3 regions of the Halomonas profundus genome follow, and region 1 is predicted to be linked to each of the others. Evidence: predicted binding sites of a transcription regulator. Region 1 holds the regulator's gene; each other region holds the start of a gene.

Evidence for each region. The regulator PhoB, encoded in region 1, activates phosphate uptake and scavenging genes when phosphate is short. The targets are predictions, from matches to a motif close to TGTCATANNNNTGTCANA.
Region 2: the regulator PhoB is predicted to act here: its motif matches at 2,170-2,187, upstream of LMS44_RS20610 (putative 2-aminoethylphosphonate ABC transporter substrate-binding protein).
Region 3: the regulator PhoB is predicted to act here: its motif matches at 6,497-6,514, upstream of LMS44_RS03685 (CYTH domain-containing protein).

What each region holds. Positions count from the first base shown of each region.
Region 1 covers NZ_CP086344.1:5,156,371-5,164,401, reverse strand. The annotation lists gene LMS44_RS23545 (LysR family transcriptional regulator) at 1-883, opposite strand, end outside; gene LMS44_RS23540 (hypothetical protein) at 962-1,318, opposite strand; gene LMS44_RS23535 (HU family DNA-binding protein) at 1,318-1,590, opposite strand; gene LMS44_RS23530 (NAD(P)/FAD-dependent oxidoreductase) at 1,699-2,889, opposite strand; gene LMS44_RS23525 (chorismate--pyruvate lyase family protein) at 3,027-3,602, shown strand; gene ubiA (4-hydroxybenzoate octaprenyltransferase) at 3,638-4,528, shown strand; gene phoB (phosphate regulon transcriptional regulator PhoB) at 4,654-5,343, shown strand; gene phoR (phosphate regulon sensor histidine kinase PhoR) at 5,346-6,632, shown strand; gene LMS44_RS23505 (hypothetical protein) at 6,944-7,258, shown strand; gene LMS44_RS23500 (hypothetical protein) at 7,910-8,031, shown strand, end outside.
Region 2 covers NZ_CP086344.1:4,521,856-4,529,886, reverse strand. The annotation lists gene LMS44_RS20625 (bifunctional diguanylate cyclase/phosphodiesterase) at 1-587, shown strand, start outside; gene LMS44_RS20620 (HAD family hydrolase) at 690-1,415, shown strand; gene LMS44_RS20615 (UTRA domain-containing protein) at 1,408-2,118, shown strand; gene LMS44_RS20610 (putative 2-aminoethylphosphonate ABC transporter substrate-binding protein) at 2,238-3,272, shown strand; gene LMS44_RS20605 (P-loop NTPase family protein) at 3,319-4,443, shown strand; gene LMS44_RS20600 (putative 2-aminoethylphosphonate ABC transporter permease subunit) at 4,440-6,134, shown strand; gene LMS44_RS20595 (2-aminoethylphosphonate--pyruvate transaminase) at 6,198-7,358, shown strand; gene phnX (phosphonoacetaldehyde hydrolase) at 7,358-8,031, shown strand, end outside.
Region 3 covers NZ_CP086344.1:786,881-794,911, reverse strand. The annotation lists gene LMS44_RS03715 (MurR/RpiR family transcriptional regulator) at 1-763, opposite strand, end outside; gene LMS44_RS03710 (aspartate aminotransferase family protein) at 927-2,252, shown strand; gene LMS44_RS03705 (carboxymuconolactone decarboxylase family protein) at 2,312-2,869, shown strand; gene argA (amino-acid N-acetyltransferase) at 2,901-4,214, opposite strand; gene LMS44_RS03695 (inorganic phosphate transporter) at 4,441-5,706, opposite strand; gene LMS44_RS03690 (TIGR00153 family protein) at 5,717-6,397, opposite strand; gene LMS44_RS03685 (CYTH domain-containing protein) at 6,535-7,434, shown strand; gene LMS44_RS03680 (ion transporter) at 7,486-8,031, shown strand, end outside.

The sequences.
Region 1 (8,031 bases):
GCTGCAGGTGGCGTAGCAGCAGAATGCTGGCCTTGGGCTGTTGGCGGCCTACCCGCGTGACCATGTGGGCCTGGGAGCGCTGAAAAAGCGGATTATCTACCGGGCGCGCCACTAACGTGCCGAGCTCTAAATCGTGGGCGACGGCAAAGGCGGGTAGCAGTGTAATCCCCATACCGCTGCGCACATATTGGGCCAGAATCACCATTGAGTTGGTATTCATCGCCATGCGCGGGGCTATACGCGACTGCTGAAAGGCTTGGTCAACCATTTGACGCACCCCATGGGTAGTGTCCCACATGGCCATGGGCTGGTCGCTAAGCTGGGTAAGCGTGAGCGGCGCCGTTTGGCTGGTTAACGGGTGGTCGGGCGGCAGAATGACCATGAGTGGCTGAGGAGTAGATGACCAGAAACGCAGCTGGGGATGGGTACGCTCATGGAACATCAAGCCGATATGACTGTGATCGCCGACAACAGCGTCAATAATGCCCGAGGTGCCTGCGGTATGGATATCGAGCTGAATGCCCGCATAGCGTTGGGTAAATTCATGCAGTGGGGAGGCTACTAGGTCACTGACAAACCCTTCTCCGACGGTAAGCGATATCTTGCCGGTTTCCATGCGTTGGTAGGATTCAAGTGACGCAATAAACCCTTCATCAAGGGCGCCGCGGCGCTCGCAGTACTCAAGCAGCATTTCGCCTACCGGAGTAGGCGAAATGCCGTCGCGCTGACGCTCCATAAGCGTCGCTCCCAAGGCTTCTTCCAGCAAAGCAATTTGCCGGCTTACCGCCGAGGGAGCAATATCCAAGCGCGCCGCTGCGCGGCGCACGGAGCCAGACTCAAGGGTAACGCGAAAGTAAACGAGGCGTTGATGAGGTATGTCCATCGATAGCTTTTATACCTCTACCTTGTTCAGCCTAAATTTATTTAATCTAAGCCGTTACCCTATGCCAATCGTAAACCGCTACAAATACTTGAGTAGTTTTTGCAGCTTATTCATATCGGCGGAATCACCCACTAAGCGCACGTCGCCGTTTATCATGCCGTCGAGAAAGGCCTGCTGTGTTGGCTTTTTGAGCACTTTCAAGGCGGTATTCTGATCACGGAAGCGTAGCTCAAGATCTAAGTCCACAGGCAGCCCTTTGCCGGTACTGATACTTTTCGGTGTCATCCGGTAGTGGCGGGCAATACTTAGATCTTCCGTGGCAATCCCCCAGTCCAGGCCGCGCATGCGTTCTAACTGTTCACGAAAGCGCGGCTTGCGGCGCAGGGCACGTTTGAGCAGTACGCCCAGTAGCCACAGCGTCAGCTTGAGCTTCATTAAGAAACGGCGTCCTTAAGTCCTTTGCCTGGCTTAAAGGCAACGTTTTTGCTGGCCGGAATCTGCAGCGGGGCACCGGTTTGCGGATTTTTGCCGGTACGTGCTGCGCGCTCACGTACCGTGAAGGTACCAAAACCAATCAAAGCGACATCTTCGCCCTTAGCAACGCTGTTGGTGATCTCATCCAGAATAACGTTCAGCACTTGGCCAGCTTTATCTTTGGATAGGTCGGCACTTTCAGCGATGGCTGCAGCGAGTTCAGGTTTGCGCATAAGGAATCTCCCCTTTTTAAAAGAAATCAAACATCAAACAAATGCATGTTGTTGGGTGCGTAGCCGATTAGGTTAACTTCTCTAGCCTAGTCGTGAACGCGACGAAAATCAGCCTAGCAGTGCAGGTGCTGCTCTGGAAAGCTCCACTTTCCTTCTCACGCAGCCGCCTGTCAACGCAAAACCAATCAAACGACCGTCTTTATTTTCAGCCAAGGCACTGATATCACCGCCTTCGCCTTCAATTCGCCAGTGCTCAGGCGTGTTCGTTGGCGGGTAGGCCACCACTGGTAGCAGCGGCGTTTTAACCACTACCGGCCAAGCACCGAAGCTAACCGGCGTGGGCGCGCCTGAAAGGGTTGCCGCCAGCGCCTTAACGCTGGCTTGTAGTGGCTGCACGTACATGGCATTAACACCGTCTACGCAGGCTGCATCGCCTAGGGCGTAGATATTGGGGTGCGATGTACGCAACTGGCGGTCAACGACTATACCGCCAGGTGATACGTTTAAACCAGCCGATTCGGCAAGTGCTGTGCGAGGTGCAAGGCCGGTTGCCATCAACACGAGATCGGCGCTGACAGCGTCGCCGTTATCCAGACGTAATACGATATCTTCGCCGCTTTCGGCCGCTATCGAATCAATCGAACGTGCAAGGTGAAGATGGATACCTGCTTCGCTAAAGGCATCGCCTAGGGCGTTCCCTAAGGGCGGTGGCAGCAAGCGAGGAAGTAGGGTTCCTTCTGGGGCAATGAGGCTGACACGATGGCCGCCAGCGTGGAGGTCGTTGGCAAATTCACAGCCGACCAGCCCCGCGCCAACAATCGCCACCCGTGCAGGGCCCTGGCCTAGCGCCGTGTGAAAGCGGCGGTAGTCATCCAGGTCGTTAATGGTAAAGCAGCGTGGGGCTACGCTGGGTTCAATGCTGAAGGGCACCCGTGGTGCAGCGCCAGTGGCCAGTACCAGTGTGTCGTAGCCGAGCACCATGCCGCCTTCGAGCAGAATTGTTTGGTTATCCACATCCAGTGCGGTTACCTGGGTGTGGATAACCATTTGGGCATTTAGCTCTTCGCCCAGGTCAGTAGCGCTGCGCTGGGCTAATTGTTCGGGCACCAGGCCCTTGGCGAAGCCGGTGGAGAGCAACGGCTTGCTGTAATCATCGCCGCTGTCGGCGCTCACCAGCGTTATTGAGCGTTGGTCGCCCAATCGGCGCAACGCCCGGGCAAGGCCAACCCCTGCCATTCCAGTGCCAATAATCACCAGCGCAGAGTGCGAAGAGGTTTTCTGTGTTTGGGTGGCGGGCATGCAGACACCAAAAAAGTTGCTAAATAAGGTTGCGAAAAAAGAAGCGCTAAACCGAGTCGTTAAAAAAGTCGCTGAAACAAAAGCCTTTCAGTGCTCATGTTACACTAGCCAACCCGTTAATTGCCCTGGAGAACTCGGTGACGGCTGCTGCTTTTCGGCAAACTCCTCTATTTTCCCGCTGGCGCCCGATTGATGCGGCGCGCCCGGCGATGAGTGCTTCCTGGTGGCAGTGGGTTGCCTCCACCGACTCGTTAACCGCCCACTTAATGGTCGCAGGTGGCGAGAAGCCGTTTCGAGTACGACTGTTGCGCCAGGGGGTTGGTTGGCCGCGCCAGGATGAGGCTCAGGCGCTGGGCATTGGTGCCAAGCGTTACGCCTGGCTGCGGGAAGTGGCGCTGTGCTTAGATGGAACGCCATGGGTGGTGGCGCGCTCGGTCGCCCCGCTTTCACAGGTAAAGGGCCAACGGCTAGAGTGCCTGGGCGAGCGCTCGCTAGGTAGTTGGCTATTTCGCCAGCCGGGTTTAGTGCGTGGGCCATTGGAAGTAACGACGCATTCCCCCCAGTTTGCTAGCGTCAACGGCATACAGGAAGGCTGTGCCTGGGGAAGGCGCTCTGTTTTTTATCACGGCTGTAAGCACGGCAGTCTGTCGTTATTAGTGCAAGAGTATTTTTTGACGGCGATGGCGGATGATCTTGGCCTGCCTTCGCGCTAGGCTAGCGCCTGCATCTTATTCTTCGTGAGGTAAGCATGGATCGTTCACTGTTGCGGCCGAAGGGATGGGCTCGCGTGGCAGATTTTTTACAGCTGATGCGCTTGAATCGGCCGATAGGCACATGGCTTTTGATGTGGCCGACGCTGTGGGCATTATGGGTGGCTGCGGAAGGTGTACCAGGGCGAAATGTGCTGCTGATTTTTGTGGCCGGCGTTTATGTGATGCGCGCTGCGGGCTGCGTGGTCAATGACTATGCGGATCGCCACTTCGATGGGCATGTGAAACGCACAAAACAACGTCCGCTAGCGACGGGCCGTATCAGCGAAACCGAAGCTCAACTGCTGTTTATCGCCCTGGTGGCCGCTGCGTTTATTCTGGTATTACTGACCAACTGGTTTACGGTGCTGCTCTCGCTGGGCGGGGTGCTGCTGGCGATTATTTATCCGTTTATGAAGCGCTATACCCACTTTCCTCAGGTGGTGCTGGGCGCGGCTTTTTCCTGGGCAATTCCGATGGCTTTTGGCGCCGTGCTCGGCCACGTGCCGCTGGAAGCATGGCTGCTATTCTGCGCTAATGTGTGCTGGACAGTGGCCTACGATACCCAGTACGCCATGGTCGATCGCGACGACGATTTAAAAATTGGCATTAAATCGACGGCCGTGCTGTTTGGAAATGCGGATCGTTTGATTATCGGCTTACTCCAGCTAGCCACCCTGGGGTTGCTGGCTTGGGTAGGCTGGTGGGTTGGTTTAGGTGGTTTCTTCTGGTTAGGGCTAGCGGCAATGGCAGCGACTTTTCTGCATCAGCAGCGCTTAATTCGCGACCAGGAGCGGGATGCCTGCTTCCAGGCGTTTCTCAATAATCACTGGTCGGGACTGCTGATTTTTGCCGGTATCGCGCTAAGTTGGTGGCCTGCGGCTGGCTGATCGCGGCGGTTGTCATGTAATTGTCATCAAGTCATGGTGTTATCGTCACTGACATGTCATTGATCTGTTTATCTTTGAACTGTTTTTCTTTGAACTAGTTTCTTTGAACACCGTGAGGCTCTGGTATGACCGCCAAGACCGTTCTGATTGTCGATGATGAGGCGTCGATTCGCGAGATGATCGCGGTAGCGCTGGAAATGGCTGACTATCGCGTGCTCGAAGCGGATAACGCCCAGGATGCTCATGCCATGGTGGTCGACCACCAACCCGATTTACTGCTGCTGGACTGGATGATGCCCGGCACTAGCGGTATTGAGCTGGCGAGACGCCTAAAACGTGAAGAAACCACCGCTGAAATCCCGATTATTATGCTCACCGCGAAAGGCGAAGAGGATAATAAAATTCAAGGGCTTGAAGCCGGTGCCGATGACTATATCACCAAGCCTTTTTCACCCCGGGAATTGGTGGCACGGCTAAAAGCGGTGCTGCGCCGTGCGACGCCACGTGGCGTTGAAGACCCGATTGAGATTAACGGCCTGCTGCTTGATCCGGTGAGCCACCGGGTAAGTGCCCACGGCAAAGCGCTGGAAATGGGCCCCACCGAGTACCGTTTGCTGCAGTTTTTTATGACTCACCAAGAGCGCGCTTACACACGTAGCCAGCTGCTTGACCAAGTGTGGGGCGGCAATGTTTACGTTGAAGAGCGCACGGTCGATGTGCATATCCGCCGCTTGCGTAAAGCGCTGGGCGACGTGCATCAAAACCTGATCCAAACGGTTCGGGGTACCGGTTACCGTTTCTCTGCACGGGTGTAAATGTGCGTTTATGGAGTCGTGAGCTGTGGCGAATAGCGTGGCTGGCCACGCTGGGCACTTGCTTGGGCTGGCTGTTGGGCTCGGCTGGGCTGGGGCTTGCAGCAGGGCTTGCGGGATGCTTGTTTTACCACTTACGACAGTTACGCGAACTCTATTTGTGGCTCACCCTCCACCCTAACGATGAACCGCCTGCCGCTCGCGGGATGTGGGGCGAGCTATTCGATCGTTTATACCGCTATCAAAAAAGTCAGCGCATCACCCAAAGCCGTCTGCGGGCTACTTTGGCACGTATTCAAGAGTCGTCTGAAGCAATGCGTGATAGCGTGGTCATGCTTGATCGCCACGGTGATTTGGAGTGGTGGAACAGCGCCGCCACCGCCATGCTGGGGCTACAAACCGTCCATGATCGTGGTCAACACATTACCAACCTGCTGCGCGACCCGGGCTTTATCAGCTATTTTAATTCGCGTAACTACAGTGAGCCGTTAACGCTCACCTCACCGATTGATGAACGGCGAATCCTGCAGTATCAAATTACCCTCTACGGTGACGACGAACGCTTAGTGATGGCTCGCGATATCACCCGCTTGCATCGTCTTGAGCAGATGCGGCGCGACTTTGTCGCCAACGTTTCCCATGAGTTACGTACGCCGCTGACCGTTCTCTCCGGCTATTTGGAAACCTACAGTGATATCTCCGACCAGCTTCCGCCGCGCTTGGGACGTAGTATTCAGCAAATGCAGGAACAGACCCAGCGGATGCAGAATCTGGTTAACGATTTATTGCTGCTCTCGCGTTTGGAAATTGACCAGGGCGGCCAAGATCATCATCCACTGTCACTCGAGCCTTTACTGCAAAGCGTTTGTGATGATGCGCTGGCCCTATCGCATCAACGTCATACCATCACCGTCGCCCTTGAGAGCGATGCCCGACTGTTAGGCAGTGAACAGGAGATTCGCAGCGCCGTCTCTAACCTTGCCTTTAATGCGGTTCGCTACACGCCTGCTGGCAGCCAAATCACCCTGCGCTGGAAAGCTAGCGCTACTGGTGGCGGCTATATCGATGTGGAAGATAACGGTGAAGGGATTGATCCCGTTCATATTCCCCGACTAACAGAACGCTTTTACCGTGTTGATAAGGGGCGCAGCACTGCGACTGGCGGCACAGGTTTAGGCTTGGCGATCGTTAAGCACGTGCTGTTGCGCCACGATGCGCAACTACAAATTGAGTCCCTTCCCGGCAAGGGTGCGTTGTTTCGCTGCACCTTCCCCCCCTCGCGTCTTGTTTAATTTAGCAAGTCATCCCATTGCATAATATTTGTAGCAATGTGCAATATTGGCATGCAAGGTTGGCAAAGCTTTACCCATGTGCCATTTTTACACAGCTTAAAGCGTTGTGTCGTGACTCAGTCGATGCCTTTTTGGCATAACTTATTTTTAATTAAGAGACTGATTTTGTTGTTTTTATTTATATGCTTAAGTTTTTTGGCATGCCTTCTGCAGAGTACAGATTGAAGGAAGATGACCGCAGGAATTGCTGGCTTCTCAGTAAGCCTTTCTTTCTTCATTAAGCGGTACTAAACAGCGATCGGAGGTAGGATATGACGTCCAAGGATTTTCTCAAGAAAGCTGGCATTTTAGGTGTATCTTTTGGTCTGATGGCAAGCCCATTAGCTTTTGCACAAACCGATGAAAATTCGGCGATTGACGAAAACCAAGGTATTACCGCTGACGAGCAACCGATGGATTCCCAAGGTACCGGTAGTTCAACTGGCAGTGATACAACAGACATGACTGACGATTTAACCCATGACGAAGGTGATGGTGCCAGCGACATGGATCCGCAATCAAGCAGTCACTCAGACGATGCTGAGTATGACAAGGATGAGCTTGTAGAAGAAAATGGCGGTAGCTAATTATCAATGACCTTTTAGATATCATTAAAAGCTTTTTCAGAGAATGAATAAGCGATTAACAGGATGTTACAAAAGCAAGAATGCTTTTAAGATTCACGGATGAATCAGTAGGCAATCAGAACACTAGTCAGGGTTAATTCCAAGGTTGGAGCCCCGCACAAGGAGTGGAAGCTAGCGTTAGTTATTACCTATAGCCAATTCTGATATCGGGCCCCGCAATGCGGGGCCTAATTTTTGCTGCCTACTTTTTATCTCGCTTATCCCCCCGCTACTTTCTCCCCTATCTTTTCCGCCGATCTTTCTTTGCGCCTCTCTATCCAATGCCATGTCTTGTTTTTTATGAATTGATGCCGTAGCGCTTTGTTGGCATCGAGCCTTTTATTTTGCTGAGTGTGTCATAAAGGCACAGACAGTTTTGCGCATGTGTCATTAGTGCACATGTAATTAGCGTGCTTTTGTTTTTAGCGGTGTATAATTGTGCGCAATGTATTTATTTTAAATTATTGATTTATATGGTTATTTTATTTTTATAAGAGAGTTGGCATTACATATGCTTTCTAGAGGTAGTGAAGCTAGCCGCAGTGAGATCTGGCCAGAGAGCCCTTCTCACTTCACTTCAGCGGTATCAAACGGTTACCAGGAGTAAATAGTATGTTTAACGATTTTGTTAAAAAAGCAGCCGTCGTAGGTCTCTCTTTTGGTTTGCTGGCAAGCCCGCTTGCCTTTGCCCATATGTCCATCGAAGCCAATCAAGACTTCACGGTTGATGACGA
Region 2 (8,031 bases), 630 kb from region 1:
AGCGCGGTTTGATTCGTGCCTTGGGAGACTGGGTGCTGGAAGAGTCCGCAAGGCAGCTACTGGCATGGCGTGAACAGCCTGAGGGTGGGCTGCCAGGGAGGCTATCGATCAATATTTCCGCCCAACAGTTTGCCGATCCTGAGCTGACCCACCACATTGCGCAACTCACCGCCGGCGTTTCGTCGAGCGCTATCGCCCTGGAGCTCACTGAAAGTGATTTTATGCGCGACCCAGATCAGGCCGTTGAGATCACCCACGCCATGCGACAAGCGGGCTATGCTCTCTCTATCGATGATTTCGGCACCGGCTATTCTTCGCTTTCCTACCTACGGCGCTTCGCTGCCGACGCACTGAAAATTGATATTTCCTTTGTGCGTGAAATGCTCGAAAACAAAAATGACCGCACCATTGTTCAGGCCATCATCGCCATGGCAAAAGCGCTAGAGATGAAAACCGTGGCGGAAGGCGTTGAAACGCGCGACCAAGCGAATTTGCTTGCCGCAATGGGTTGCAATGAGGCACAAGGGTACTGGTTTGGCCGCCCGCTGCCTGCCGATGAGTTTGCGACGCAGTGGTTAACTACTTAGTCTTCTAGTTTGCTCATCGTCGTCTTCTATTAGCGTCATCGTCCTGTCATCACCTTTGGCATACCCTACGCGCCGCCAACCCGCGATGAAAGGAGTGCTCCCATGCGCCTGGCCCTGTTTGATCTTGACGACACCCTCCTGGACGGAGACTGCAGCGACCGCTGGAATTTATGGATGATAGAGCAAGGCTGGATCAGCGATGCCGAAGCGTTTATGGCGCGGGCGGAGAAAATGCACCAGGCCTATCACGCGGGGAAGCTAAAGCTTGAAGAGTATTTGGCCATGACCCTAGCACCGCTGCGAGGGCGCAGAGTGAGAGATGTGCAAAAAGAGGTCGAGCGCTTTGTTGCCACGCACCTGCAACCGCGTATTTTTGAACAAGCTTGGGCCTGTCTGGAAGCGCACCGCCAGGCAGGCGATACCCTGGTACTGATTTCCGCCTCGTCACGGCATCTGGTCGAGCCGATAGCGACCACTCTGGGTATTGAACACGTGCTGGCGGTAGAGCTAAGCGTGGAGCACGGCATCAATGAAGACGCGCGCTATACCGGCGGCAGCGAGGGTATTTTTTCTTATCGTGGCGGTAAGGTGCTGCGCTTAAAACAGTGGTTGGCCGAGCAGCAGTTCACCCCTAGCCACACTACTTTCTACTCAGACTCCCGCAACGACCTCCCGCTGTTGCAGTACGTGGATTGCCCTGTAGCGGTCAATCCCGATCCAGTGCTCGCTGAGGTGGCTAGCGTTGAAGGTTGGCGGCGCTTAGACTGGCGGGCGCCCTCAAGCGCTTCGTCACCTAATGCTCTGCCAGGAAAATCGGCGCATGTCTGATGCCTACTATCTAAAGTTAACCGAACAGCTTCGTATTTTGATCGACCAAAATGCTGCCCTGTGGGAAGGCAAGCTTCCCGCAGAGCGGTCATTGGCCGAGCGTTTTGCCACCACTCGTGTGACCCTGCGCCAAGCGCTTTCACAGTTGGAAATGGAGGGCTTAATCCACCGCAGCAACCGGCGCGGCTGGTTTATTTCTCCTGCCCGTTTAGTTTACGACCCCACCCGTGACGCGGGCTTTAACGACTATGTACGTGCACAGGGGCGGCAGCCACGCACGGCAGTATTGAAGCTGGAAACCCGTGCCCATCTGCCTGCCGCGCGGGCACTGAATCTGCCGGATGACCAGCCGTTTCAGCATATTCGCCGCCGCCGCTACGTGGATGACCGCGCGGTGCTGGTGGAGTCGCTGTGGGTGGTGCCCGAGCGTGCCCCAGAGTTGCTAGATATCTATAGTGGGCAATCGCTTTGGGGGCTGTTGCGCGAGCGCTGGGGGCACTACCTGGCCAATCGCTCTATTCGCATGGTCTCAGAAGCGCTTTCGCCAATGGATGCCGAAGAGCTATTCGTTGCGCCCGGCACTGCCGGGTTAAATATTAACCGTGCCATTTTAGACGACCAGCAGCGCCCTATTGAGTTTGATGAAGAGCACTGGCTGCACGATTCGCTGTGTATCAGTGTGGAGCTATCCGGTCAGCGCTAGCGGAAACGACCTAGTCGTGGTCATCATCAGTTAAAAAAACGGTCAAACAAGCGTCATCGCAGTGTCATTTAAAGCCTGCAGACTTCTGGTCTATACCAATTAGCCAGGAGCCCACCATCATGATGTCACGCCGTTTATTCCCCTCCACCTTGCTTGCAGGTGCCGCAGCCGTTGCACTTGCTTCAAACGCCCAGGCCACTGAATTAACCGTGTATACCGCCGTTGAGTCAGATGACCTGCAAAAATACGCCGAACGCTTCAGCGCGGCGCACCCGGATATCGAGATTAACTGGGTGCGCGACTCCACCGGCGTGATTACCGCCCGCCTGCTGGCCGAGAAAGACAATCCCCAGGCTGACGTGATCTGGGGCCTGGCCGCTACCAGCCTGCTGGTGTTGGAAGAGGAGGACATGCTGGAGCGCTACGCTCCCGCTGGTGTTGAGAATCTCGACCCCAAATTTGTCGATGTGGCCTATCGTGATGGTGAAGACCCGGCTTGGGTGGGTATGGACGCCTGGGTCGCTGCTATTTGCTACAACACCATTGAGGGCGAGCGCCAGGGCGTGCCGATGCCGACCTCTTGGGAAGACCTTACCCAGCCTGAGTTTGAAGGCCATGTGATCATGCCTAACCCCAACTCGTCGGGTACCGGCTACCTGGATGTAGCCAGCTGGCTGCAGCTATGGGAAGAGGATCAGGGTTGGGATTATATGGATCGCCTACATAACAACATTGCCCGTTACACCCATTCGGGCTCCGCCCCTTGTAGCCTGGCGGCTACCGGTGAAACCGTAGTGGGTGTGTCATTTGCCTTCCGCGGTGCGCGCTTGAAATCCCAGGGTGCGCCTATTGAAGTTATCTTCCCTGAAGAAGGGCTGGGCTGGGATATGGAAGCCGCCGCTATTGTGGCCGGTACCGACAAGCAGGAAGCCGCGCAAACGCTGATGGATTGGGCAATCTCCCGTGAAGCCAACGAACTGTATAACGAAGGCTATGCGGTGGTGGCTTACCCAGGTGTGGCACAGCCGATTGAAAACTACCCTTCCGATATTACTGATCGAATGATCGACGCCGATTTCCAGTGGGCTGCCGTCAATCGTGAACGCGTGCTAGCCGAATGGCAGCGTCGCTACGATGGTAAAACCGAACAATAAGCCGCGATCAGTTGCCCCGGCCGGTTTGCCGGGGCTTGGAGAGGTTATGCACACGACAATGACATCGCTGCTGGCGGCCGACACACCAACGGTGATGACTCCCACTACTCCCCATTTAACCATTGAAGCAGTCACTAAGCGTTTTGGTAGTTTTACCGCGCTGGATGGTATTTCCCTAACCATAAACGAGGGCGAATTTGTCTGCTTTTTGGGCCCCTCCGGATGCGGCAAAACCACCCTGTTACGCACGATTGCAGGGCTGACCCAGCAAACGACGGGCACGCTTATTCAGCGTGACAAGGATATCTCCACGCTGCCCACCCAGGCGCGGGATTTCGGCATTGTGTTCCAGTCCTATGCGCTGTTTCCCAACCTCACGGTGTTCAACAACGTGGCCTATGGGTTGCGCAACCGGCGGGTAGAGCGGTCACGCATCCAAGCACGGGTGGGTGAGCTGCTCGCGCTGGTGAACTTGACGGGCAGCGAAAACAAGTACCCGGCGGCGCTTTCCGGCGGGCAGCAACAGCGCGTGGCGCTGGCGCGGGCATTGGCCACCGAGCCTGGCCTGCTGCTGCTGGACGAGCCGCTTTCGGCGTTGGACGCCCGGGTGCGGGGCCACCTGCGCAGCCAGATTAAAGCCCTGCAGGCGCGCCTCGGGGTGACCACCATCATGGTGACCCACGACCAGGAAGAAGCGCTGACCATGGCCGACCGCATCGTGGTGATGAACCACGGCGTGATCGAGCAAGTGGGTACCCCGGCGGAGATCTACCATCAGCCTGCCAGCGCCTTTGTGGCCTCGTTCATTGGCAGCATGAACTTCCTGGAAGTGACCGCTCAGGACGATAACCAAGCGCTGCTGGGTACCATGCCCTGCGCCTGCCTATCGCATACCTTAAAAGTGGGTCAAGCCGCCCAACTGGCTATTCGGCCCGAAGCAGTGGCACTTAGCCGTCAAGCGGGAGCGCTGAACGGTGAGGTGATCGGCATCGAGTTTTTAGGTCCCTTTCAGAGGGTCACTTTGCGCCTAACGGACGTTGACCAAACGCTAATTGCCGATGTGCCTAGCCGCGATAGTACCGACTTAAACCTTTACCAGGGGCAGGTTCTAGGCATTCACCTGCCCGCCGAAGCCGCCCGTCTTTATCCCGCCGGGAGCAGTCAGCAATGATCGCCGAGAGCTTTGTAAAATCGGCGACCAAGCCGTCGCTAGAGTCGCTGATCCGCTTGTTGGCGTTACTCGCTGGCGTTGCATTGCTGGTGGTGGGGCTGCTGTTCCCACTCGTGACCATGCTGATCAAGAGCCTGCAAGACCGCGCCGGCGACTTTATCGGCCTGGCTAACTTCGCGCACTATTTTCAAACCCCGGCGCTGGTCAATTCAATTGCCAACTCGTTGCGGGTGGCGTTGATGACCACCGGTGTGGTGGTCGGATTAGCGTTTCTATGCGCCTACGGGATTACCCGTACCTGCATGCCGGGCAAGCGGCTGTTTCGCATGTTGGCGATTCTGCCCATTTTGGCGCCATCGCTGCTGCCCGCGATTAGCCTGGTCTATCTGTTTGGCAATCAGGGATTTCTGCGCGATTTACTGGCCGGCCAATCGGTTTATGGACCCATCGGCATTGTCATGGGCATGAGTTTCTGGATATTTCCCCACGCGCTAATGCTGCTGACCACCGCGCTGACCAACAGCGACGCGCGGCTCTACGAAGCGGCTGAAGCGCTGGGAACCCCTAAGTGGCGTACATTTTTGACTATTACCTTGCCCGGCGTGCGCTACGGGCTGATTTCCTGCCTGTTTGTGGTGTTTACCCTGGCGATTACTGACTTCGGCGTGCCTAAAATTATCGGTGGTCAGTTCAGCGTATTGGCCACCGACGTCTACCGCCAAGTGGTAGGGCAGCAGAACTTTCAGATGGGCGCGGTAGTCAGCGTGATTCTGCTGCTGCCCGCGGTGCTCTCGTTTATCGTTGACCGCTGGATACAGCGGCGCCAAGTGGCGCAACTCTCGGCACGGGCCGTGCCGTGGCAGCCTAGCCCCAGCCCGCTGCGGGATTGGATATTTACACTGCTGTGCTACGCGGTGGCGGGGGCCATTGTGCTGGTGATCGGCACAGCGGTGTATGCGTCGCTGGTGCAGTTCTGGCCCTACAACTTATCGATAACCTTTGAGCATTATACCTTCCAAGGCATGGCCGATGGTGGTTGGGGGGCGTGGTTTAACTCGCTCAAGTTAGCGTTTAGCGTGGCCTTGGTGGGCACGTTAGTGATCTTCTTTAACGCCTGGCTAATCGAAAAGAGTGAAGGCTTTCGCCCGCTGCGCCAAGGGCTGCACTTTATGGCCATGCTGCCCATGGCGGTGCCTGGCATGGTGCTGGGGCTTGCCTATATCTTCTTTTTCAATCAGGCGGGCAACCCGTTTAACTGGCTGTACGGCACTTTGATGATTCTGGTGCTCAACACGTTGGTGCACTTTTATACGGTGTGTCACCTCACCTCGGTAACCGCGCTTAAACAGCTCGACCCTGAGTTTGAAGCCGTCGGGGCCTCACTGAAAGTACCGTTTTGGACAACCTTCTGCCGGGTAACGCTGCCGGTGTCGCTGCCCGCGGTACTGGATATATCGGTTTACCTGTTCGTCAATGCGATGACCACGGTATCGGCAGTTGTGTTCCTCTATAACAGTGACACGCGGCTGGCCTCGGTGGCGGTGCTGCACCTGGATGAAGCCGGTTACTTTGCCAGCGCTGCGGCCATGGCCGTGCTGATTTTCCTCACGTCTCTGGTGGTGAAGCTGCTCCACACCGCACTCACCCATGTTTTATTAAATAACGCCCAGCGCTGGCGCCATGCGTGCTAGCTGACACCTAGACAGCCGCTGTGCTTACTATTAAAGTGTTTTAAAAATCTGGTATATACCAAAATGACCGATAACGTGAGCAAGGACATAAAAGACCCCTATTTACTAACCCCCGGGCCGCTGACTACTTCCCATGCGACCAAAGCCGCCATGCTGCGTGATTGGGGCTCCTGGGATGACGACTTTAACCAAGTGACTGCCGGCATTCGCACCCAGCTGCTTGCCATGGCCGAGGCAGCAAGCGACGAGTACGCCTGCGTGCCTATGCAGGGCAGCGGCACCTTTGCTGTTGAGAGTGCGCTGGCTTGCGCCACTGATCCCAACGGTAAAGTACTGGTGCTGATGAATGGTGCTTACGGCAAGCGAGCCGGCCAACTGCTGGATACCATAGGGCGCGTCTATATCACCTTGGATAAAGGCGACTATCTGCCACCCCAGCCCAATGAGGTGGCGGCGCTGCTGGAGCAATATCCTGATATTACAGCGGTATTTTTAGTGCACTGTGAAACCAGCTCGGGCATTTTGAACCCGTTAGAGGCGATTGCAGAGGTGGTGAACGCTCATGGTAAAACGCTCATCGTCGATGCGATGAGTTCCTTTGGCGGCGTACCCATCAGCCTCGCGAAAACACCCATCGATGTGCTGGTTTCCTCTGCCAACAAGTGCATCGAGGGCGTGCCTGGATTTGGTTTTGTGATTATTCGCAAAGCGCTGCTTGAAGCAGGAAAGGGGCGCGCCCACTCACTGAGCCTGGATCTGCACGACCAGTGGTCGTATATGGAACGCACTGGTCAGTGGCGCTTTACGCCGCCCACTCACACCGTGGTGGCCTTTCAGGCCGCACTTGCCCAGCACCGGGAAGAAGGCGGTGTGCCAGGGCGCTGCGCGCGCTATACCCGCAATCGTGATGCGTTGGTAAAAGGCATGCGGGCGCTAGGCTTCAGCACGCTGTTAGAAGACGAATGGCTATCGCCGATCATCACTACCTTTTTAAGCCCTACCGACCCAGCGTTTGAGTTTAACGCTTTCTACGCGGCGCTAAAGGCGCGTGGGTTTTTGATCTATCCCGGCAAGTTGACTGAAGTGGAGAGTTTTCGTATCGGCTGCATTGGTCAGCTAGGCACCACGGTGATCGCGGAACTGCTAAGCGCCATTCAAAACACACTTGCCGAGATGGGCGTTAGCCTTTTTCCAGGCCTATCTTCACAATCAGGGAGCGCCTAATGCAGTATCAATCTCCCCAATGCTTGCAAGCGGTTATCTGTGACTGGGCAGGCACGCTGGTCGACTTTGGCTCCTTTGCGCCTACCCAGATATTTGTCGAAGCCTTTGCTGAGCTGGGCGTGGCGATTAGCCTGGAAGAAGCTCGCGGCCCCATGGGTATGGGTAAGTGGGATCATATTCGGACACTCTGCAATCACCCGGACATCGCCGAACGCTTTGTTCAGGCGGTAGGCCACGTGCCTTCTGATGACGATGTAACGGCGCTTTACGAGCGCTTTATGCCGCTGCAGATTGCCAAAATTGCCAACCACTCGGCGGTGATTCCCGGCGCGCTCGACACCTTAACTACGCTGCGCGCCCAGGGGCTGAAAATCGGTTCCTGCTCTGGCTACCCGGCGGTGGTGATGGAAAAAGTCGTCGCTTTGGCTGCGGATAACGGCCTGCAGGTGGATCATGTAGTGGCTACTGATGACGTACCCAATGGTCGCCCACACCCCGCCCAGGCGCTGGCGAATGTGATTGCTTTAGGCATCAGCGATGTGGCTGCCTGCATTAAAGTGGACGACACCACGCCGGGCATTCTGGAAGGGCGCAGCGCGGGGATGTGGACGGTGGCGCTTACCTGCTCGGGCAATGCTCTGGGGCTGACCTATGCGCAGTATCAAGCGTTGAG
Region 3 (8,031 bases), 880 kb from region 1:
AGACGGCTAATGCCGGGGTTAGCGTGTGAAAAAAGCTATCGGTTTCCGTGGGGCATAGAATCGTCTGCGCTGACATCCCCACCAGCGGCGACACTTCACTATCGGTGATAGAAACAATGCCTGCCCCCTTATCTTTTGCCAGTTGGGCCAGTTCCAGCGTCCCTGTTGCATAAGGTTTGATGGAGATAACGAGCAATACATCCTCAGATGTGGCACGAATTAGTCCATCTCCGCCGGTTCCCCCAGGCCCATCCAGGTGAACCGAGCGCTCGCCCAGCAGGGTCATCACGTAATGGAAATGCCAGGCAACGGCATGGCAGGAACGTAAACCCAGCACGTATACCTTTCTCGCTGATCTCAGCCTAGTGGCGGTGGCTTCCAGCTGCCGCAGCGAATCAGGCTCGCAGAGCTTAGCAAGCTGGGCACTTAGCCCCTGAAGCATATGCGAAGCGGTATCGCAGGCTCCCCTTTCACTGCCTTCATCTACCCGCTGGCGAACCTTGGCCGCAAAACCATCGCTCCCCTGACGTAACGCCGCTGCATGCTGCGCCCGAAGTTCGTCGTACCCTGGCAACCCCAAGAATTTGGCAAGCCGTGTCATGGTGGCGGGTTGCACACCCGCTAGGCGCGCCACCTCGCGCATGGACACCAGCGCCACTTCCTCTGGATGCTCAAGCACGTAGCGAGCGGCCTGTTGCAGCTGCGCAGACATGGCATCGTACTGGGCAATAATCTGCTCTCTTAGGGAATCGCTCGGCTGCATAGTAGTTGGCTCTGTGAAGAAATAGTCGGTTGGCTCTGTGAAGATATGATCTACATGTTTCACACTATATTTAAATGATTTATTTGTTGCAAATATCTTTGTGAGTGTGCCAATCTCATTGTCATATGAATTACTCACCGTTTGATAATGAGGGAAAGAGGCTATGACGCGTATTCTTCACCGCGGTATCGGGGCGCAGCTACCTCATGCTGCGTCGGCACAGGGCGTCTATATCACGGATACCACGGGGCGTCGCTATCTGGATGGGTCGGGAGGCGCTGCAGTCACCAGCGTCGGGCACGCCCACCCGGAAGTGCTGGCCGCCATGCGCTCACAGATCGATAGCCTCTGTTACGCCCACACCTCATTTTTCACTACCGATGCCGCCGAAGCACTTGCCGAAAAGCTCGTGGATTTAGCCCCCGCAGGGCTGGATTACGTCTACTTGGTGTCGGGTGGGTCAGAAGCCGTCGAAGCGGCGCTGAAAATGGCCCGGCAGTACTTTGTAGAGATTAATCAGCCCCAGCGACGGCATATCATTGCCAGACGCCAGAGCTACCACGGCAATACCATCGGCGCGTTGGCAACCGGTGGCAATGCCATGCGGCGCCAGCAGTTTCAGCCCATCCTGCCAGAAACCCACCATGTATCGCCCTGCTATGCGTATCGCGACAAGGGCACCGATGAGACGCCCGAGGCCTACGCGGCACGGCTTGCCGAGGAGCTTGAGGCAAAGATTCTGGGACTTGGCCCTGAAGAAGTCATGGCCTTCGTTGCCGAACCCATCGTCGGTGCCACCTTAGGGGCGGTCGCTTCTGAGGCGGATTACTTCAAACGCGTACGTAGCATTTGCGATAAATACGGCGTACTGCTGATCCTCGACGAAGTGATGTGCGGCATGGGAAGAACTGGCACCGTCTTCGCCTGCGAACAAGATGGGGTAGTCCCGGATATCGTCACGATTGCCAAGGGTTTGGGCGGCGGTTATCAGCCTATCGGCGCGGTGATGCTATCGGCCAACATCTACGCCAGTTTTGCCAATGGGTCTGGGCTGTTTCAGCATGGCCATACCTATCTTGGGCACCCTGTGGCCGCCGCGGCCGCCAACAAAGTGGTTGAGATCATTGCACGGCCGGAGACGCTGGCGAACGTCAATGCCATGGGCACGAGGTTACAGAGCGGCCTTGAAGCGGCGCTCGGCGCATCCCCCCATGTGGGCGATATTCGCGGCAGGGGCTTGTTTCGCGGTATCGAGATTGTCGCGGACAGGGAGAGCAAAACGCCTTTCGATCCGGCTAGAAAGATTTACGCCAAGATCAAGCGACAGGCCATGGCGCGTGGCCTGATCAGCTACCCGATGGGCGGCACTATTGATGGCATTAACGGTGATCATATCTTGCTGGCTCCGCCCTATATCATTGCGCCTGACGAAGTAGACCTGATCATTGAGCGTATTGCCGAGGCCATAACCGCCGCCATCGCAGAGTAATAACTCACTCAACAGCTATCTAAACTAAGATTTGAATGACGACTGAAAGGAGACCACCCATGCACTCTTCTCCCTGCCCGCCTGTTTCCGACGCCGACTGGCCTGAGGAGATCCCTGATTTACGCGAGGGCTTTGCTGGCGCACTCAACGTTTATCGCACCATGGCCCATCACCCGGCCTTGCTTAGAGCGTGGGCGCCCTTGCGCCAACACGTTGTTAAGGAGAATGCGTTAGGCCCGGAACTGACTGAAGTGGTGATTTTACGCGCGGGTTTGCGTATGGGCTCTGCCTACGAGTGGGCTCATCATGTTAGTCGTGCACTCGCCCTGGGATTCTCCGAACACCGGATCACGGCTATTCGCGGTACTCCCGAAGGCGTTGACGGTCTTATCGTCAATGCCGTGGATGCGTTATTCGATGAGCGCATGCTGACCAAGGAGCAGGAAGCAGAACTTGCCGAGGCGATTGGACGCAAAGCAGTGATCGACCTGATCGCCATGGTGGGTTTTTATTCGGTGCTGGGCTATCTGCTCAAAACCTACGACACACCGATTGACGACACTATTCAACAAGAAGCGCAAAAACAGCCGGAGCTGTTTTCGCTAATGCCACGTTAAACCAGCTAATCCAGATCTGCTAATAAGCGAATTACGCTAATTGCTTAACCAACACCTTCGATTTACGGGCGTGATTGTAGGTTTCGCGTTTCAGCGGGGGTAGGTCTTCCAGGCTGGCGGCGCGGAAGCCGTGTTCCACAAACCAGTGGGCGGTGTGGGTCGTCAGCACGAAAACTTCAGTTAAGCCGCGCTGGCGGGCGCGGCGCTCCATGGCTTCCACCAGGCGCTCGCCCCGCTCGCCACCGCGGTAGCTGTCGTGCACCGCCACGCAGGCGAGTTCGGCAATGCTGGTATCCGTAAATACATGCAGCGCGGCGCAGCCAATCACCATGCCGTCACGCTCAATCACCATGTAGTCATCGATTTCATGCTCCAGGCGCTCTCTTGAGCGCGCTACCAGCATGCCCCGGCGCTCAAGCGGTTCCAGCAGTTCCAGCAAGCCCGCTACATCGTTGAGCGTGGCCGGGCGCAGCTGTTCGTAGCGGTGCTGGGTAATCATGGTGCCCACGCCGTCGCGGGTGAACAACTCACCCAGCAGGGCATCGTGGTTGCGCCAGGAAAGCAGGTGCGTGCGCGCCACGCCTTCCCGTGCGGCTGTGCAGGCGGCCTGTAAGTGGCGGGCTAGCTCGCTACCTGGCACCGCGGCGCTTAAACGCGGCTCGGCCTCCGCTGGCGAAAGCTGGCGCAGCAGCGCGCCCTGCTCATCTTCCAAGCCTTCGGATTCCCCCAGCAAAATCAGCTTATCGGCTTTCAGCGCCACGGCGGCGTGTTGAGCGACTTCAGAGGCATCCAGATCAAACACCTCGCCGGTACTGGAGAACCCGAGCGGTGGCAGTAGCACCAGCGAGCCTTTTTCCAGCAGGCCTTCAATGGCGCTGGCACGCACCCGGCGTACTTCGCCGCTGTGGTCGAAATCCACCCCTTCGCGCACGCCTAATGGCTTGGCGGTCACCAGATTGCCGGAGATCACGCTCAATTCCACACCGTGCAGCGGCGTGCTGGGCAGGCCAAGGGAGAGCCGCGCTTCAAGCCATAGCCGCTGGTGGGCAGCTACCTGCTCAACATGAGCCATCACCGCGCGATCCGCGACCCAGCGGCCATCGATGCGCGTGGGCTCTACGCCAGCGGCGGTTAGCGACTCGTGCACCTGGGGGCGAATGCCGAACACGACGACCAGTCGCACACCCAGGGTATGCAGCAGCGCCAAATCCTGAATCAGTTGCTCCCCTCGGCCAGACGCCATGGCTTCGCCTTCAATTAAGATGACAAAGGTTCGCCCCCGGTGGGCATTGATGTAGGGGGAAGCGTTACGAAACCAATCAACAAAGGGGAAGCGCGTATCCAAGGGCCGCTCTCCGGCAGCAGGTGAAAGAAACAATCTCAAAAACAATTTCAAAAACAATCTCCAGTTACTTTACCAGAGCACGAAAAACAGCGGCACCTTCAAATGCAAATCTGCTCAATCTAATGCAGATAAACATGAAGATGCCGCTGTGATCTTATCGCTCAGATGCTTCTAAAGCCTTTCGAGCCTTGGCGTACTACGTTTACAACGTGCTGCTTATTATTCGTTAGCCGAACATGCCCTTGAACATGAAGAAGAACAGAATCGCCAGGCCAGCGCCTGCTGGTAGCGTGATCAGCCACGACATGGCAATCGTGCCGATGACCCGCAGGTTCAATGCCGCCATGCCGCGTGCCAACCCCACCCCAAGAATCGCGCCGACCAGGGTGTGGGTGGTGGAAATCGGCAGGCCAGTGCCCGAGGCCAGCACCACCGTCGTGGCTGCCGCCAGGGTAGCGGCAAAGCCACGGCTGGGGGTCAGTTCCGTAATCCCGGTACCCACGGTAGCGATGACTTTATGACCGTAGGTGACCAGCCCCACCACGATACCGCTGCCGCCAAGTACCAGCACCCACCAGGGCACCAGTGCAGAGCCGCCAATTTCACCGCCGGTTTGCACCACGCTGATGACTGCCGCCAGTGGGCCAACCGCATTCGCCACATCGTTAGAACCGTGGGCAAAGGCCATGGCACAGGCAGTGAAGATCATCAGCACGCCGAACACACGCTCAACGTTGGCATAGCCGAAGTGGTCGTTGGTATTGTGCTCAAACTTGATACGCCGCTGCATGATCAGGCCAATGCCCATAATCACCAGGCCCAGCAGGATCGACAGCAACAGGCTCTGATTGAAGGTTAGATCCAACCCCACATGAGATAACCCTTTGGTCAGCGTGACCATCGAAACGATGAAGCCCACCAGAAACACATAACCGGGTACGTAGCGTTTGGCGGCCGTGAACGGGTTGTCGTCCTCGAAAATCAGGTGGTGTACCGATTTAAACAGCACGAAACCGATGGTACCTGCCAACAAGGGGGAGACCACCCAACTGGCGGCAATCTTGCCTACCGCACCCCAGTCCACCGTGGCAGGACCTAGCCCTGCAACCGCAAAGCCTACGATCGCGCCGACAATCGAGTGCGTCGTGGAAACCGGCCAGCCTTTCATGGAGGCCACCAGCAGCCATGTCCCCGCCGCCAGCAGGGCTGCCAGCATGCCGTAGACCAGCAATTGTGGGTCGTCCTGTAGCAGTTCGGGGTCGATAATACCTTTACGGATCGTATTGGTAACTTCGCCACCGGCTAGCCAGGCACCCAGGAATTCAAAAATGACCGCAATCAGGATAGCCTGTTTGATGGTGATCGCTTTCGACCCCACCGAGGTTCCCATGGCATTGGCCACGTCGTTGGCGCCAACGCCCCAGGCCATGAAAAAGCCAAACAAACAGGCCAGGATGATAAAGATTTCACCGTGCTGGGCAATAATCAGCATGAAAGTCCCCTTAGCGGGCAGTCAGGATCTGCAGACGGCTACCCACGCGCTCGGCGCGGTCGGATAGTTCGCCAACCCATTCAATGATCTTGTAGAGAAAGATCACGTCCACTGGCGGTAGCTGGCTCTCAAGCTTGAACAGCTGGCGGCGAATGGTGATCTGTTGGTCGTCGGCTTGGTGTTCGAGGGTGTGCAGCTCACGGATCATCTTCTGCATCACATCCGAGACGTTTTTGCCAAAGCCGGACTCGAGTAGATCCTTGAGCTCTTCTAGCGCTTGACGCGCTTGCGCCACGCAGGCAACGCTGGTTCGAATGTAGTCGCGCATCGGCGCGGCCAGCTCATCCGGCACGCGCATTTTACGCCCCAGCATAATGCCGGTAATGTCACGCACCTTGTTGGCGATCTTGTCCTGCACGCTGATCAGATCAAGCAGATCGGAGCGCGACACCGGAAGAAACATGGTGTTGGGCAGGTTCAACCGCAGCTCTGTTTTCAGCGTATCGGCGTCATGCTCTAGGCGGGTGACGTTTTCGCGCAGCTCAGCCGCTTTGTCCCAGTCATCAACCAGGGTTGCTTCAAAAAACGGCAACAGCTGATCGGCACACTCATTCGTCTTGACGATATGGGCCAATAACGGCTGGAATGGCGAGCGGCCAAACATCGAAGAAAAAGGATTGGAGGTAACCATAATGCCTTTTAGCCTGTTTTCGGGGAGCCTGGAAATGGCGGCGCCAGTATAAAGAGTGCGCCTGCCGCCGTCATGAAAAGTTCACAAATGTAATCAAATATTCATTTAAATGTCACGATAACGAGGTGGCTAGCGTCATGAAAAGCCCAAACCCCATGGAAGTGGAACTTAAACTGGCCCTTGCCCCGACAGGGCCTGCGGCGCTGACTCAACACCCGTATCTCGCTTCACACGCCGTGCGTAAACAATCGCTGACCAATACCTACTTTGATACCCCTCAGGGTGATCTGGCGAAAGCACATATTGCGCTGCGACTTCGCCAGGTAGACGGCCAGGTGCTGCAAACGGTGAAAACCGCTGGCCAAGGTGGCGGCGGGCTTTCCCAGCGCGAAGAGTGGGAGTGGCAGGTTGTTGGCCCACAGTTGGATCTCGCTTCAATTGCCAAGCTCCCCCCTTTTCAAGGCGAACTTAGCGGTGTGCTAGATGCCCTCGCCCCCCAACTCAGCACCGATTTCACACGGCGTAGCTGGCAGCTAAAAGAGGGCGGACAAGGTCAGGAGAGTCATGTCGAGCTGGTATTGGATGAAGGCGAAATTATTAGCGGTGACTACCGCACGCCGATTCGCGAAGCAGAACTCGAATTAAAAGGCGGCGAGCCCGAAGCTCTGTGGGCGCTGGCATTGACCCTTGCTGAACAGGTACCCCTGCGACCCTCGGACAGTAGCAAGGCGGCCCGTGGCAATGCGCTTAGTACCCAACACTGGCCGCTCCCCGAAGCACACTCCCCGGCAGAGTGGCTGCACCGTGCCACGCTGGCGCTGGACGCCTACCACGACAGCCAACAAGCCAGCTTTTTAAACGATGCCCAGCAGGCGCTGGCCACTCTCGCCGAACATCCCGAACTGGATGCCACCGCACGCGCTTATGCCCAGGCGCTGCCTGGCGCGCTCGATGCGGACGGCCAGCCCAATGCAGCCTACGGTAAAGCGGCGTTAGCGCTCGCCCATCGCTTGGCGTACCAAACCGCGCTACGCTAGGTCCTAGCGCACTTTTCAGGACGGCATTGAGGTCCACTTCAGGATGATGCAATGAATTTAAACTTAACCCCCGGCGCGGAAGGCCTACGCACCCGCCTGTTTCATATCATATTTGAGTCTGACACGCCGGGGGCCAAAGCGTTTGATATCGCCTTGATTGTGGCGATTCTACTCAGCGTTGCGGTCATTATGCTGGGCAGTATCGAGACTTATGCCGAGCGGTACGGAGAACTCTTCTTTTATCTGGAGTGGGCATTCACTCTGTTATTTAGCATTGAGCTCATCCTACGCATTTACTGCCTGGAAAAACCGACCCTTTATTTAAAAAGCTTTTATGGCATCGTCGACTTAATCGCGATTTTGCCCATTTGGCTAGTACTACTGGTGCCCGGAGCCCATGGGCTGGTGATTGTTCGCCTGCTGCGGGTACTGCGCATTTTTCGTATTCTGCGCCTGATGGAGTTTGTCGGCGAGGCGCGTCTTTTAATGGATGCCCTTAAACGCAGCATGCGCCAGATATTGCTGTTTTTTAGCGCCATATTAATGGTGATTACCCTGTTCGCGGCGCTGATGTACACCATCGAATCCTCTGAGGCG